4 regions of the Pseudomonas sp. S04 genome follow, and region 2 is predicted to be linked to each of the others. Evidence: riboswitches for the same ligand, from Rfam matches in the RefSeq annotation. Region 2 holds a riboswitch; each other region holds the start of a gene.
What was found. A riboswitch is a leader RNA that binds a small molecule or an ion and turns the genes downstream of it on or off. The one in region 2 is predicted to bind cobalamin.
Positions count from the first base shown of each region.

Region 1: it holds a riboswitch for cobalamin, as region 2 does, so the genes downstream of both, PspS04_RS11050 (CbtB domain-containing protein) here and PspS04_RS17205 (TonB-dependent receptor plug domain-containing protein) in region 2, are expected to answer to the same signal.
Region 3: it holds a riboswitch for cobalamin, as region 2 does, so the genes downstream of both, PspS04_RS14325 (ABC transporter substrate-binding protein) here and PspS04_RS17205 (TonB-dependent receptor plug domain-containing protein) in region 2, are expected to answer to the same signal.
Region 4: it holds a riboswitch for cobalamin, as region 2 does, so the genes downstream of both, cobO (cob(I)yrinic acid a,c-diamide adenosyltransferase) here and PspS04_RS17205 (TonB-dependent receptor plug domain-containing protein) in region 2, are expected to answer to the same signal.

Region 1 is NZ_CP019427.1:2,447,737-2,451,367, reverse strand. It holds cobalamin riboswitch at 796-1,021, shown strand; gene PspS04_RS11050 (CbtB domain-containing protein) at 1,121-1,306, shown strand; gene PspS04_RS11045 (CbtA family protein) at 1,318-2,022, shown strand; gene PspS04_RS11040 (cobalamin biosynthesis protein) at 2,019-2,432, shown strand; gene cobM (precorrin-4 C(11)-methyltransferase) at 2,515-3,261, shown strand; gene nfuA (Fe-S biogenesis protein NfuA) at 3,458-3,631, opposite strand, start outside.
Region 2 is NZ_CP019427.1:3,889,029-3,892,659, forward strand. It holds gene PspS04_RS17200 (glutathione S-transferase) at 134-745, shown strand; cobalamin riboswitch at 1,700-1,903, shown strand; gene PspS04_RS17205 (TonB-dependent receptor plug domain-containing protein) at 2,109-3,631, shown strand, end outside.
Region 3 is NZ_CP019427.1:3,244,669-3,248,299, forward strand. It holds gene PspS04_RS14305 (DNA-binding protein) at 1-598, shown strand, start outside; gene PspS04_RS14310 (cytochrome C oxidase subunit IV family protein) at 614-868, opposite strand; partial or broken gene PspS04_RS14315 (c-type cytochrome) at 1,142-1,385, shown strand; gene PspS04_RS14320 (CopD family copper resistance protein) at 1,585-2,028, opposite strand; cobalamin riboswitch at 2,219-2,410, shown strand; gene PspS04_RS14325 (ABC transporter substrate-binding protein) at 2,556-3,569, shown strand; gene PspS04_RS14330 (FecCD family ABC transporter permease) at 3,566-3,631, shown strand, end outside.
Region 4 is NZ_CP019427.1:4,637,835-4,641,465, reverse strand. It holds gene PspS04_RS20545 (PQQ-dependent sugar dehydrogenase) at 1-718, opposite strand, end outside; cobalamin riboswitch at 856-1,092, shown strand; gene cobO (cob(I)yrinic acid a,c-diamide adenosyltransferase) at 1,174-1,785, shown strand; gene PspS04_RS20535 (cobyrinate a,c-diamide synthase) at 1,796-3,127, shown strand; gene bluB (5,6-dimethylbenzimidazole synthase) at 3,124-3,631, shown strand, end outside.

The DNA.
Region 1 (3,631 bases), 1.4 Mb from region 2:
TTTGGAGGAGCCCAAAAGTAAGCAAAAGGCTCTTGCCCCACCACTCGGCACCTCGCTTAGGCTCGGTGTTCCCTCACTCCGGCTTGAATCCGTGGGCCGCCGCCACGCGCCATCCATGGCGCGGGGCGGCTAACCCGGCGTCCTGCCGGGTTACCCACGGCTTCAAGCCTGCGTTCGGCCAGCGTGGTTAACGGGGCGCCCAGGATCAAAAGCCAGAGCCAGAGCCAGAGCCAGAGCCAGATCAAAAGATTGCTGACTTCGTCAGCGTCTTAGGAAGTAGAAGCTACACCGCGCATGCCCTAGCGATCAGGTCGGCTTTTAGGCCGCCTCGCTTTGTTTTTGATCTTAGGCGCCCCGTTAACCACGCTGGCCGGAGTCCGATATTGATTTGGGGGGTAAACCGGCAGGACGCCGGTTTAGCCGCACTGGGCCAGGGAGGGCCCATTGCGGCGGCCCCCCAAATCAATGTCGGAGTACGGGCATGCCGAGCCTAAGCGAGGCACCGAGTGGTGGGGTAAGAGCGTTTTGCTTACTTTTGCCTGGGCCGGCATTCCGGCTGTTCAAAAGTGAGCCGCCGTCAGGCGGAACCATAGGAGGCCGTTACCGAAGAAATGGATATGTACTCGGCCTGATCCAACATCCTGGTCGGCCCAGAGGTCACGACCCAAGCAGGTTCTCTCTCCACAGGTGCAACGTCGCACCACAGTTGTGTAGATACCTATGCCGCGATGGCGGCGACTCAGACCCCGAGTTGAGACCCCATGCCAATTGACGCCAATCCCCCGCCCATGCTCTCCTACACACCTTGTTACGGGTGCCCTTCACAGGGTGAAACGGGAAACCGGTGAATCATGTGCTTTACTGCAAAGCCATGTCAGTCCGGTGCTGCCCCCGCAACGGTAAGCGAGCGAAGAGTCAGATCCACTGTGCCAGTCGTACGGCATGGGAAGGCGATTCTTGCAGGTGTGGCCACAGCCCGCCCCTCGTGAGCCCGGAGACCGGCCCGCAACACATAGCTAACAAACCCGCGGTGGGCGGGCGCTGTTCAAGTCTCTGCGTGCCCGGCTCGCGGAGGTTTGCATGCGCACGTTTCACCCCTGACTGACCAGAGGGAAGCGCCATGTCGACCATCACCAGCACCCGCCACGCCACCGCCAGCACCACCCTGGGCCACCGCCTCGTTGCCGCCATCGGCGCATCGATCCTGGGTGTGTGCCTGGTGTACTTCGCCGGGTTCTCCCATATCGAGGCCGTGCATAACGCCGCCCACGATACCCGCCACAGCGCCGCCTTCCCGTGCCACTGAGACCTGCCCAGATGATCAAGCGTATTGCACAAACCGCAGGTTTCAGCGGGCTGCTGGCTGCCCTGCTGCTGACGCTGTTGCAGAGTTTCTGGGTCGCCCCGCTGATTCTGCAGGCCGAGACGTACGAACAGTCCGCACCCGCGGCAGCAGAAGTCCATGAACACGCCGCCGGCACCGCGGCCCACAGCCATGACGGCGAAGCTTGGGAACCGGAAGACGGCTGGCAGCGCGTGCTGTCGACCACGGGCGGCAACCTGGTGGTGGCCGTCGGTTTTGCCCTGATGCTGGCCGGCCTCTACACCCTGCGCGCGCCGACCCGCACTTCCCAGGGTCTGCTCTGGGGCCTGGCCGGTTATGCCTCCTTCGTCCTGGCACCGACCCTCGGCCTGCCACCCGAGTTGCCGGGCACCGCCGCGGCCGACCTGGGCCAACGGCAGATGTGGTGGATCGCTACGGCGGCCTCGACCGCCGCCGGCATTGCCCTGATCGCGTTCGGCCGCAACTGGCTGCTCAAGCTGCTGGGCGTTGCGATCCTGGCGGTACCCCATGTGATCGGCGCGCCCCAACCGACCGTGCATTCGATGCTGGCGCCGGAAGAACTGGAAACGCAGTTCAAAATCGCTTCGCAACTGACCAACGTGGCTTTCTGGCTGGCCCTGGGCGTGCTCAGCGCCTGGTTGTTCCGCCGCAAAAGCGCAGACCAGTTGCCTGCATGAGTGACACCCGCGCAGCGCCGACCCTGGTGGTCGGCCTGGGCTGCCAGCGTGGCTGCCCAGCGAGCACGCTGCGCGCGTTACTCGATCAGGCCCTGCAGGCGAACCAGATCGACCTGCACTCGATCAAGGCCCTGGCCAGCATCGACCTCAAGCGCGAGGAGCCTGGACTGCTTGAACTGGCCGCCCAACTGGGACTGCCGCTGATGTACTTCAGCAGCGTACAACTGGCCCAGTATCAAGCCCGCCTCAGCCACCAGTCGCAGATCGCCTTCGAACGCACCGGTTGTTATGGCGTGGCCGAAAGCGCCGCCCTGGCCCTGGCCGAACAACTGGCCCAGGCCCCGGCAACCCTGCTGATTTGCCGGCAGAAATACGCCCAGGCCACCTTTGCATTGGCCTGCGCTTCGTAAAATCCCGATAATCCACCCTTTCGATCATGAGCAAACTTCATCTGAAGCCTTGCCTTGTCGTTTTTTTTCACAGGAGCCGGCCATGACCGTCTACTTCATCGGCGCAGGTCCCGGCGACCCGGAACTGATCACCGTCAAGGGCCAACGGCTGATTCACAGCTGCCCGGTGATCATCTACGCCGGCTCACTGGTGCCTGAAGCAGTGCTCCAGGGGCACCGGGCGCACCAGGTGGTCAACAGTGCCGAACTGCACCTGGAACAGATCATCGAGTTGATCAGCCAAGCCCACGCCCAGGGTCACGACGTGGCACGCGTGCATTCCGGCGACCCGAGCCTGTACGGGGCGATTGGCGAGCAGATCCGCCATCTGCGCGCGCTGGGCATCCCCTTCGAAATCATCCCCGGCGTCACGGCCACGGCGGCCTGTGCGGCGTTGCTGGGGGTCGAACTGACCCTGCCGGACATCGCGCAAAGCGTGATCCTGACCCGCTACGCCGATAAAACCACGATGCCGGCCGGTGAGGAGTTCGCCAGCCTGGCCCGGCATGGCACGACCATGGCGATTCACCTGGGGGTCAACCACCTGGCGAAAATCGTCGCCGAACTGCTGCCCCACTACGGCGCCGATTGCCCGATTGCCGTGGTGCACAAGGCCAGTTGGCCGGATCAGGACTGGGTCCTGGGCACCCTCGACGACATCGTCGACAAGGTCCAGGCCAAGGGATTCCGACGCACGGCGCTGATCCTGGTGGGCCGGGTGCTGGCAGCGGACACCTTCAGCGAGTCGTCGCTGTACCGGGCCGGGCACGCGCATCTGTACCGGCCCTGAGGGGTTTGTAGCAGCTGCCGAGCTCGCGAGGCTGCGTTCGAGGACGCAGTCCTCGCCAGGTTGGTGCGGGTCCTTGGCGGCTGCTTCGCAGCCGAACGCAGCCTCGCGGGCTCGGCAGCTGCTACAGGTTCCACAAGGGTTGAGCATAAAAAAACGGCGCTCACGGGCGCCGTTTTTTCATCTCGCAGCGAACACCTTAGTAGTAGGCGTTTTCTTTCTGCGTGTGGTCGGTCACGTCGCGCACGCCCTTGAGCTCGGGAACGCGCTCCAGCAGGGTGCGCTCGATGCCTTCGCGCAAGGTCACGTCCGCCTGGCCGCAGCCCTGGCAGCCGCCACCGAACTTCAACACGGCAATGCCGTCGTCCACGAC
Region 2 (3,631 bases):
TTATAGCAAGAAATTCAACCCAGCGGCTGTATATAGAAGACAAACGGCGACAGGCGCCCGCCAGAAGTGTTCAAGGCCAGTCATTTAGCGCTAGATTCTGTCCCTAGCCCCGCCACTCTCCAAGGAGTTGTACATGAAGCTGATCGGAATGCTCGATTCACCTTATGTAAGACGTGTCGCCATCAGCCTCAAGACCCTGGACATCCCGTTCGAGCACGCCTCGATTTCGGTGTTCCGCGGTTTCGAGGCGTTCCAGGCGATCAACCCGGTGGTCAAGGCGCCCACGCTGGTGCTGGACGACGGCGAAGTGCTGATGGATTCGACCCTGATCATCGACTACCTGCAAGCCCTGGGCAGCCCGGGTAAAAGCCTGATGCCGGCGTCCCTGGATCAGCGCCTGCGCTCCTTGCGGCTGATCGGCCTGGCATTGGCCGCGTGCGAGAAGTCGGTGCAGATCTATTACGAACGCAACTTGCGCCCCGCCGAGAAACAACATGCGCCCTGGCTGGAGCGGGTCAGCGGGCAATTGCATGCGGCGTACTCGGCACTGGAGCGGGAACTGGCCAGGCAACCACTGCCCATGGATGGCACCTTGCAACAGGACGGCATCACCCTCGCCGTAGCCTGGAGCTTCACCCTGCTGGTGGTGCCCGATCAGGTCGACATCACGCAGTTTCCACTGATCAGCGCATTTACCGCGTATGCCGAACAGCAGCCGGCGTTTATCGAGACCCCGATGACCTGAGGCCTCGCCTGATGCTTGCCGCTCCCGGCCTGCCCGCGATGGCCTTTCAGATATCGCCATCGCGGTATAGGTATCTACACAACTGTGGTGCGACGTTGCACCTGTGGGCCTCTGGGGTGTTGGATTAGACCGAGTACATATCCATTTCTTCGGTAACGGCCTCCTATGGTTCCGCCTGACGGCGGCTCACTTTTGGACAGCGCAAAAGTAAGCAAAACGCTCTTGCCCCACCACTCGGCACCTCGCTTAGGCTCGGTGTGCCCTCACTCCGGCTTGAATCCGTGGGCCGCCGCCACGCGCCATCCATGGCGCGGGGCGGCTAACCCGGCGTCCTGCCGGGTTACCCACGGCTTCAAGCCTGCGTTCGGCCAGCGTGGTTAACGGGGCGCCCAGGATCAAAAGCCAGAGCCAGAGCCAGAGCCAGAGCCAGAGCCAGATCAAAAGATTGCTGACTTCGTCAGCGTCTTAGGAAGTAGAAGCCACACCGCGCATGCCCCAGCGATCAGGTCGGCTTTAAGGCCGCCTCGCTTTGTTTTTGATCCTGGGCGCCCCGTTAACCACGCTGGCCGGAGTCCGATATTGATTTGGGGGGTAAACCGGCAGGACGCCGGTTTAGCCGCACTGGGCCAGGGAGGGCCCATTGCGGCGGCCCCCCAAATCAATGTCGGAGTACGGGCATGCCGAGCCTAAGCGAGGCACCGAGTGGTGGGGAAAGAGCGTTTTGCTTACTTTTGCGCTGTCCAAAAGTGAGCCGCCGTCAGGCGGAACCATAGGAGGCCGTTACCGCAGAAATGGATATGTACCCCGCCTAATCCAACCCCCCAGAGGCCGCCACGCAAGCAAGCTCCCTCGCCCCAGGCCGCTACAAATTTGTGTAGATACCTACGGCCATCGCGAGCAAGCCTTGCACCTAGCGCCCACCTGATTATTTGACGAACGGTCATCCGAGTGTTCAGATACCGCCCAGTTTCAGGTGTCTCATGCCGCCGTGCATGAGGTGAAACGGGAAACCGGTGCGCCCTTTCAGGGTTAGTCCGGTGCTGCCCCCGCAACGGTAAGCGAGTGACGCGTTCGACAGACCACTGGGCCCAAAGGCCTGGGAAGGTGAACGCTTCGAGCCTCGCAAGCCCGGAGACCGGCCTGGAATTTCTGTTTGGCAAACCTGCGGTGGGCGGGCATGGGCCGGTATTGGCGCGTGTCCGGTACTTTCTCCTGCGTGCTTCTGCGAAGATTTTTTTCGAGAAGACCAAAAATGACTCAGATTCCAACTCCTTCCAGCCAGGACCAGCGTCCTGCGCGACTGTATGCCTGTGGCGCCCTGCTCTGCCTGATCAGCCCACCCGCCCTGGCCGACACCTCGGCCATGACCCTCGACCAGCAACTCGTCAGCGCCCCGTCGGTGGAATCCACCACCGTCGCCGAAATGGCGCGGTTCGGCAGCAAGGTCGAGATCATCGACCGCGCCCGGATCGAACGCGCCGGCCCCGACGCCGACATCACCCGCGTGCTGCAGATGTCAGTGCCCGGCCTCTACGTCGCGCCGAAAAACGGCCCCTTCGACTACGCCAACTATTCGCTGCTGGGTGGGCGCAACGACGACACGCTGATCCTGCTCGATGGCGTGCGCCTGAACAATCGCCTGTACGGTGGGCTCTACCTCGACACCCTGCCGGCCAATGCCATCGAACGCATCGAAGTGCTCAAGGGCGGACAAAGCCTGCTGTTCGGCACCCAGGCCGTGGCCGGGGTGATCAACATCGTCACCCGCAGCGCCCAGACCCGCGAGACCTCCGGTGAAGTCAACATGGGCCTGGACAGTTTCATGGGCCACAGCGGCGACGCGCGCGCCGAACAGATCGTCAGCAACGGCTTTGGCGACCTTGGCTTGCTGGCGTACGTCAGCCACAACGTCTCCGACGGCTACCAGCCATTTCGCAGCAGTGACATGCGCAGCACCGCCACCGACCGCAAGCGCGGCTACGAAGTCAGCACCTTTGGCGCCAAGGCCACCCAGGCCTTCGGCGACGATTCGCGCCTGGAACTGTTCTACCAGTACAGCGACGCCAACCTGGACTTCGCCCGCCCCACGGACAACCGCAACACCAGCAACGACCGGGTGCAACAGATCGCCACGGCGACCTTCGAACAGCAGGTCAATCAAGACCTGAGCTACTTCCTCAAAGGCCACGTCAACGACTGGGACACCCGCTACACCCGGGTCTACAACCTCGAAGGCGGCGGCACCCGGGTGCTCAATCACAACGACTACTGGGGCTTCACCGACTGGGGCCTGCAGGCCGAGGGCAAGGCCGAACTGCCCGATGGCCACGTACTGGTGTTCGGCAGCGACAACCAATGGTTCAAGGGCCAGGACGATGTCATGGTCATCGACAACCAACAGGCCGAAGCCCACGCGCTGTATACCCAATTGCGCCCGGTGATCGCCGCGCTACCGGACTGGCACCCGAGCATCGGCGTTCGCCAGGAGCACCTGAGCGGCGGTGAAAGCGCCACGGTCGGCATGCTCACCTCACTCTACGACCTGACGGAGCACTGGGCATTGCGAGGCCAGTTCGGCAGCGCCTACAAGCTGCCCAATGCCGAGCAGTTGTACGTCAACGAACCTGGCGAGGAGATGGGCAATCCCAACCTCAAGGCCGAGAAGAGCCGCAATGCCGAACTCGGCCTGGATTACCGGGGCACCCTGCTAGGCCGCGAATTCAGCGCCAGCGTCACCGGCTTTCGCCGGGAAATCGATGACCTTATCACCCTCGACGGCGACCAGTGGGTCAACGGTGATGGCGAGATCCTGGTGCGCGGTATCGAAGTCGACGGCCAATGGCAGCTCAATGATCGCTGGAGCCTGCAAGGCGACATGACCCGCAA
Region 3 (3,631 bases), 640 kb from region 2:
CTGGGTCATCGAAGCCCAAGGCGCCACTCAATACGGCATCCACCGCCAATACGGCATGGGCATCGGTTTCCAGCACGGCGAGACCCTGACCAGCGTCGAATTCCCCTGCTTCGGTCTTTCCCTGGCCATCAGCCACTGGGAAGCGATTCGCGGCTACATGGAATACGAAATCCACGACCTCAAATCCATCCAGGACCCGCTAGACCTGCAAGGCCCGAACGACCCGCCCCACGAAGGCCTGCACACCTTCCACAACGCCCGCGCCCGTATGCACCAGCAAATCCGTGACGGCCAACGTGGTCGAGTGTCCGGTTTCTTCTGGTACCTGTACCACGTGATGACCCTGTGGACGATTCCCAACTACCTGACCGAATGGGAAGTCCGCCGCCTACAGAAAATGGCCCCGCACGCATTACCCGAAGCGATGCGCCAATGGTCCGAGCCGTTACCGAAGGATCAATGGGCCAAGCCGAGTGAAGAATTGCTGCGCATGAGCGCACAGGTACGAGCACTGCACAAGCGACAGCCAAGACGAGCCATTACCGAGATTTTTGCCGAGGCCCAGCGCTTGAACCCGACCGACAAACATCACGCATGAGTTATTTCAGGTTAATTAACCGACCAACACCAGCGTCAACCCCACAACCACCGCCAACACAAGCGCCCAGCTCAACATCAACCGCCGCCACAGTCGCAGCGCGTGGCGCATCTCCATGAAGCCATCGGTGATCAACCACGCTTTGCCGACCGCCACCAGCAAAATGACCACCGACAGCAGCCACGTCGCGCCCATCTGTGCCAGCACCACCGTGCACACGCTTAACGTGGCCAGCGCTGCCCAGCAGACCAGCAAGAACCTGGAAGCGATTCGATCGGGTGTTCGCAAGACTGGGTACGGTCCATGGGCTGCCTGTTCCAAAAGCGGATTCAAGGAACACGCTACGGGCCCCTGCGACAACCTGGCAAATGAGATGGCCGGCAAACTTGATCGTCGTCAAGCGAACATTGGCCTGCTCGGGCATAGCCGTGCACGGCACTAAGAACCTGCGTTCTGCGCTGCAGTTTCAGCACATCGCAAAGGTCTTGCCTGAGGAGAAATGGAGTGCTGATCAGCAATAGAAAAACGTTTGCTCTGACTGGTTGCGCCGGCTGCCACGGTGTTTTGCGCAAAAGGGGCCACGGGCAAACCGCTGACACCGGACATCACCCAGTCCCGTGGGCAACCGTTTCTCGAGGCATTGATTACCTACGGTTCGCCGGCGGGCATGCCGAACTGGGGAACGTCGAATGCGCTGACCAAGGATCAGATCACGTCAATGGTCAAGTTCATTCAGCACACGCCGCCGACGCCACCGGAATGGGGCATGGCCGAGACGCTGAAAACCTGAAAAGTGTTGGTCAAACCTGAAGTTGGGATCGAGTACGCCCTGATCGCAGCGGGCGATCAGCTCGCCGGGGTTGTGTAGGATATCGAGCATGACGGGGCTCCGAGACTGGCTGCGGATCAACAGTGTGATCAATACGCCTTGATTTGCGTCAAGCACAAACAAAGTCCTGGAAGGACAGACCACCGGTCAACGCCGATCACCAGGTCAGATAGAACATAGCCTTGGCCAGCAGCACGATAACGATCATGTGACAGAACAGGCTGACGTGTATGAACCGCAGGTATCGCGGGCTCATTCGGCCACTTTTGAACAAAAACATGGCCATCAGGAAGTGCAGCAGTACGCTTGCGGCCACCACGATTTTCAAGGCCAGTAATGTGCCGAACGATGAAGCCCATGGTGCGCCAAGGACTGGCAGGTAGCGCAGCCAGACCATGCCCAGCCCCGCACTGAATAACACCAGCAGCACCCACGGCATCAGCGAACGCGCGCGCCGACCGATGCCCTGCTCGACCAGCAGCATGACCCTGGCGGGTAGCTGTTTGCGGATGTTTTCCAGGAACAGGACCTCAAAGAACACCGTGCCGATAAAGATCAGGGCGGCAAACAGGTGCAGCGTCAGAAGAAGCGGATAGATCATGGTGGCTTCGCCTAGAGTCAAGACAACCCGCTACGCCACAAGCGCACGGGATGTCGGTCTCTAGAGACTACAGAGCCGCCCGTTCCATGTGGTTGACATCGATCAAGTAAGCCACAACGCCCCCACTCTGAATCGCCGCGGGTTTTGTAGCCCGTGAACAGAACATACGTTCGCCTCCAACTCCCCAATCGACTACCATGCCGCCGCCGGTTTCCACTTGGGAATAATAGGGAATCCGTGATGCGCGCAACGCATCAAACGGAACTGCCCCCGCAACTGTAGGTGCTGAGCCTGCTCCTTAACTGCCACTGGGATCACCCGGGAAGGCTGGAGCACGCCATGACGCATCAGTCAGGAGACCTGCCGGCGACGCAACAATCACTAACCGGCGGGGTGTCCGGGAGGGACATCCTTGCGCGTGCGTCACTTTGGTGATCGACCCCTGCCCGGCTTTTCGGCAGCGCTCGTTGATGTGTTTCCAGGCCCTACACCCCAGCTCCGTGTACGGTTCAAATGGAGATTGCATCATGCTGCTGCCCCGCGTTGTCGCCCTCGCCACGGGCCTGGGTCTTTGTTCACTGGCCCAGGCTGCGCCCACTCAGTACCCGCTGACGCTGCAAAACTGTGGCAGCACACAGACCTTCGCCCACGCCCCGGCTCGGGCCGTGACGATTGGCCAGGCCGGGACCGAAATGCTCTTTGCCCTGGGGCTGGGAGACAAACTGGTCGGGACTTCCCTGTGGTTCAACGATGTGTTGCCCCAGTACCAGGCGCAAAACGCCGGGATCGAACGCCTGGCCGATAACGATCCAAGTTTCGAGTCGGTAATCGGCAAGCGCCCGGAGTTGGTCGCCGTCGAGCTGGAGTGGATGGTAGGTCCGCAAGGGGTGGTGGGTACACGGGAGCAGTTTGACGAGCTGAAGATTGCGACCTACCTGATGCCCTCGGACTGTGAGTCCAAGGACAACCTGGTGGGGGCCGACGGTACTCGCCTGGCGCCGTTCCGGGTCGACAGTCTCTATAAGAGCATCAGCCAGCTAGGGGAGATTTTTGATGTCCAGGAGCGTGCGCAGCAGTTGAACGCGCAGCTCAAAGCCAGCCTGGCCAAATCGGTGGCCACGGTGCAGAACCAGGACCTGAAGCACACCAGCGCGCTGGTCTGGTTCTCCAGCGCCAGCCTGGATATCGATCCCTATGTCGCCGGACACAAGGGTATTCCCGACTTCATGCTCAATACCCTGGGCGTGCGCAACGTGGTGGAGTCCGACGAAGAGTGGCCAAGCGTCGGCTGGGAAACCATTGCCAAGGCGAACCCGACCTTCCTGGTCATCGCGCGCATGGATCGTCGGCGTTTTCCAGCTGACGACTATCAAAAGAAACTGCAATTCCTGCGCAGCGACCCGGTGACCCGCAACATGGACGCGGTCAAACACAACCGCATCATTATCCTCGACGCCATGGCCATGCAGGCCAGCGTGCGGATGTTCGACGGCCTTGAAACCCTGGCTACTGCCCTCAACAGCTACGACCTGGCGCAATGACGGCGATGCTACTGCGTACCTCATTGGCACTGGCGACCCTGCTGATCGCGCTGATTGCCGGT
Region 4 (3,631 bases), 750 kb from region 2:
CGGCGCGGCCCTGTTCCTGCTCCAGGCCGTTTTCCCCGACATTGCTGTTGGAGCCCACCGTGACATACAACTTGCTGCCGTCCTGGCTGGCAATGACGTTTTTGGTCCAGTGGTGATTCAGCGTGCCACCGGGCAGGTCGATGACTTTCATGGGTTTGGTGGTGATCGAGGTTTGTCCCTCGACATAGTTGAAGCGCAGCAAACGATCGGTGTCGGCGACGTATAGGTCGTTGCCGACCAAGGTCATTCCAAACGGCGAATTGAGGTTTTCGATAAAACTGCTGCGGGTTTCGGCCACGCCATCGTGGTTGCTGTCGCGCAGCAGGGTGATGCGGTTGGCGCTGGGCACCGCGGCCCCAGCGCGGTCCATGACCTTGCCCATGACCCAGCCACGGATGCCCTTGCCATCTTCAGGCTTGGCTGGCGCATTGGTTTCTGCGACCAGTACATCGCCATTGGGCAGTACATAGAGCCAGCGCGGATGCTCCAATCCTTCGGCAAAGGCGACTACCTGGGTGCCGGGCGCTGCGGTTGGCTTGGCGCCATTGGCCCAGCCGACAGCGGGCGCGATGTTGACCGTGGGAATAAGGGTTTTGTTGGGTTCAGGCAGCTTGGGCGAAGGCCCGGTGCCATCCTCGACCCTGAGGCTCGAGGATTCTCCACAGGCGACCAGGCCTGCGGCCAGGGCGATGACACCAACGAGGCGGGACGTGGACATGCGGCTCTCCCTTAGAATGCACTGCTTAAGCCATAGAGGCGTCAGCATGACCTTAGGTTCAATTCGTCAGGTGGCGCTTTGCATTCTTGCTGCCGATTAGCCCGGCTTTAATTGACGCTCCACCCCCAACCCACTAACCTTCGCGACTTGTTTCAGGTGCTCGGTGACCCCAGGGTCGATCGAGTGAAACAGGGAAGCCGGTGAGCGCGCGTTCTATGACAGAACGGGTGACGATCCCGGCGCTGCCCCCGCAACGGTAAATGAGTGAAAACGACGCTTTGAGCCACTGTATCGGTGTCCGATATGGGAAGGCGCGTCGTCCGGCCAGCGCGCCACTCATGAGCCCGGAGACCGGCCTGATCCATCCAGCGGCATCACGGTGGGCGATGCCAGGCTTCTTGCCGTCTATTTCTATGCCTGCCCGCCGTTATCCAGCCTCAACGGAGAGCTCCCCCATGACTGATTCCCCTGATCGTGACGAACGCCATCTGGCGCGCATGCAGCGCAAAAAAGCCGTGATCGATGAGCGTATTGCCAACTCACCCAACGAATGTGGCCTGCTGCTGGTGCTGACCGGCAACGGCAAAGGCAAGAGCAGTTCGGCGTTCGGCATGCTCGCCCGCGCCATGGGCCATGGCATGCAGTGCGGTGTGGTGCAGTTCATCAAGGGCCGCAACAGCACGGGCGAGGAGCTGTTCTTCCGGCGCTTCCCGGAGCAGGTGCGGTTTCATGTGATGGGCGAAGGGTTCACCTGGGAAACCCAGGACCGCCAGCGCGATATCGCCGCTGCCGAGGCCGCCTGGCAGGTGTCCCGCGAACTGCTGCGCGACCCGGCCATCGGCCTGGTGGTGCTCGATGAGCTGAACATCGCCCTCAAGCATGGCTACCTCGATCTCGATCAGGTGCTCAGCGACCTGCAAGCCCGCCCGCCGATGCAACACGTGGTGGTTACCGGCCGCGCGGCCAAAGAGCAAATGATCGAACTGGCTGACACCGTCACCGAAATGGGCGTGATCAAGCATGCGTTCCAGGCCGGGATCAAGGCGCAAAAAGGCGTCGAGCTGTGAGCCTCTTTTCATGACCAGCAGTCGTTTTTGCCCGGCGGTACTGATCGCCGCGCCAGCCTCCGGGCAGGGTAAGACCACCGTCACCGCGGCCCTGGCCCGTTTGCACCGCAATCAGGGGCGCAAGGTCCGGGTGTTCAAGTGCGGCCCGGATTTTCTCGACCCGATGATTCTCGAACGTGCCAGTGGCCAGCCGGTGTATCAGTTGGACATGTGGATGGTCGGCGAGCAGGAAAGTCGCCGTCTGTTGTGGGAAGCCGCCGCCGAGGCTGACCTGATCCTGATCGAAGGGGTCATGGGCTTGTTCGACGGTACCCCGTCCAGTGCCGACCTGGCGCGCCACTTCGGCGTGCCGGTGCTGGGGGTGATCGACGGCACCGCCATGGCCCAGACCTTTGGTGCACTGGCGTTGGGTCTGGCGCGTTATCAGCCGGACCTGCCATTTGCCGGCGTGCTGGCCAATCGGGTGGGCACCCTGCGCCACGCTCAGTTACTCGAAGGCAGCCTTACCGAGGGCTTGCGTTGGTATGGCGCATTGTCCCGGGAAACCGGGATTGAATTGCCGAGTCGGCACCTGGGCCTGGTACAAGCCAGTGAGCTGAACGACCTCGACCTGCGCCTCGATGCAGCCGCCGAGGCCTTGGGTAGCAGTTGCCAGGTGGCCTTGCCGCCCGCAGTGGAATTTGCCGCGCCCGACGTGATCCCAGCCGAGCCTTTGCTGGCCGGTGTGCGGATCGCCGTGGCCCGGGATGAAGCCTTTGCTTTCACCTATGGCGCGAGCCTGGACTTATTGCGTGCGATGGGCGCCGAGCTGCGGTTCTTCTCGCCGATCCGCGACAGCCAGTTGCCAGAGGCAGATAGCCTGTACCTGCCTGGTGGCTACCCGGAATTGCACCATGTGGCCTTGTCAGGCAACACCGCGATGCTCGATGCCATTCGTGGTCATCACGCCGCCGGCAAGCCGCTGCTCGCCGAATGCGGCGGCATGCTGTATCTGCTGGATTCCCTGACCGACGTGCAAGGCACGCGGGCCGAACTGGTGGGTTTGCTCAAAGGCGATGCGACGATGCAAAAACGTCTGGCGGCGCTGGCGCTGCAGGCGGTCGAGCTGCCGGAAGGCGCGTTGCGTGGGCACACCTATCACCATTCCCTGACCAGCACCGAGCTTGAGCCGATTGCGCGTGGACTGAGCCCGAACGGCGGGCGAGGAGCGGAGGCGGTTTATCGTGAGGGGCGGATGACGGCTTCTTATGTGCACTTTTATTTTCCGTCCAATCCCAGCGCTGTAGCCGCGTTGTTTGCGCCAGACCCGGTGGGAGCGAGCTTGCTCGCGAAGAGGCCATGAGCAATAACGCATTCTGCGAAGCCGAACGCGCAGCGGTTTACCGCGCCATCGCCGAGCGCCGTGACATGCGCCACTTCAGCGGTGGCACGGTGGAGCCTGAGCTGCTGCGTCGTTTGCTTGAAGCTGCGCATCAGGCGCCCAGTGTTGGCCTGATGCAGCCATGGCGCTTCATTCGCATCAGCGACCGGACCTTGCGCGGGCAGCTCCAGGCGCTGGTGGAGGAGGAGCGCATCCGCACCGCCGAAGCCCTCGGCGAGCGCAGCGATGAGTTCATGAAACTCAAGGTCGAAGGCATCAATGACTGCGCCGAAGTGCTGGTTGCCGCGTTGATGGACGATCGCGAACGGCATATTTTCGGCCGCCGTACCTTGCCGGAAATGGACATGGCGTCGTTGTCCTGTGCAATCCAGAACCTCTGGCTGGCCTCCCGTGCCGAGGGCCTGGGCATGGGCTGGGTTTCGCTGTTCGAGCCCCAGGCACTGGCCGATCTGTTGCAACTGCCGG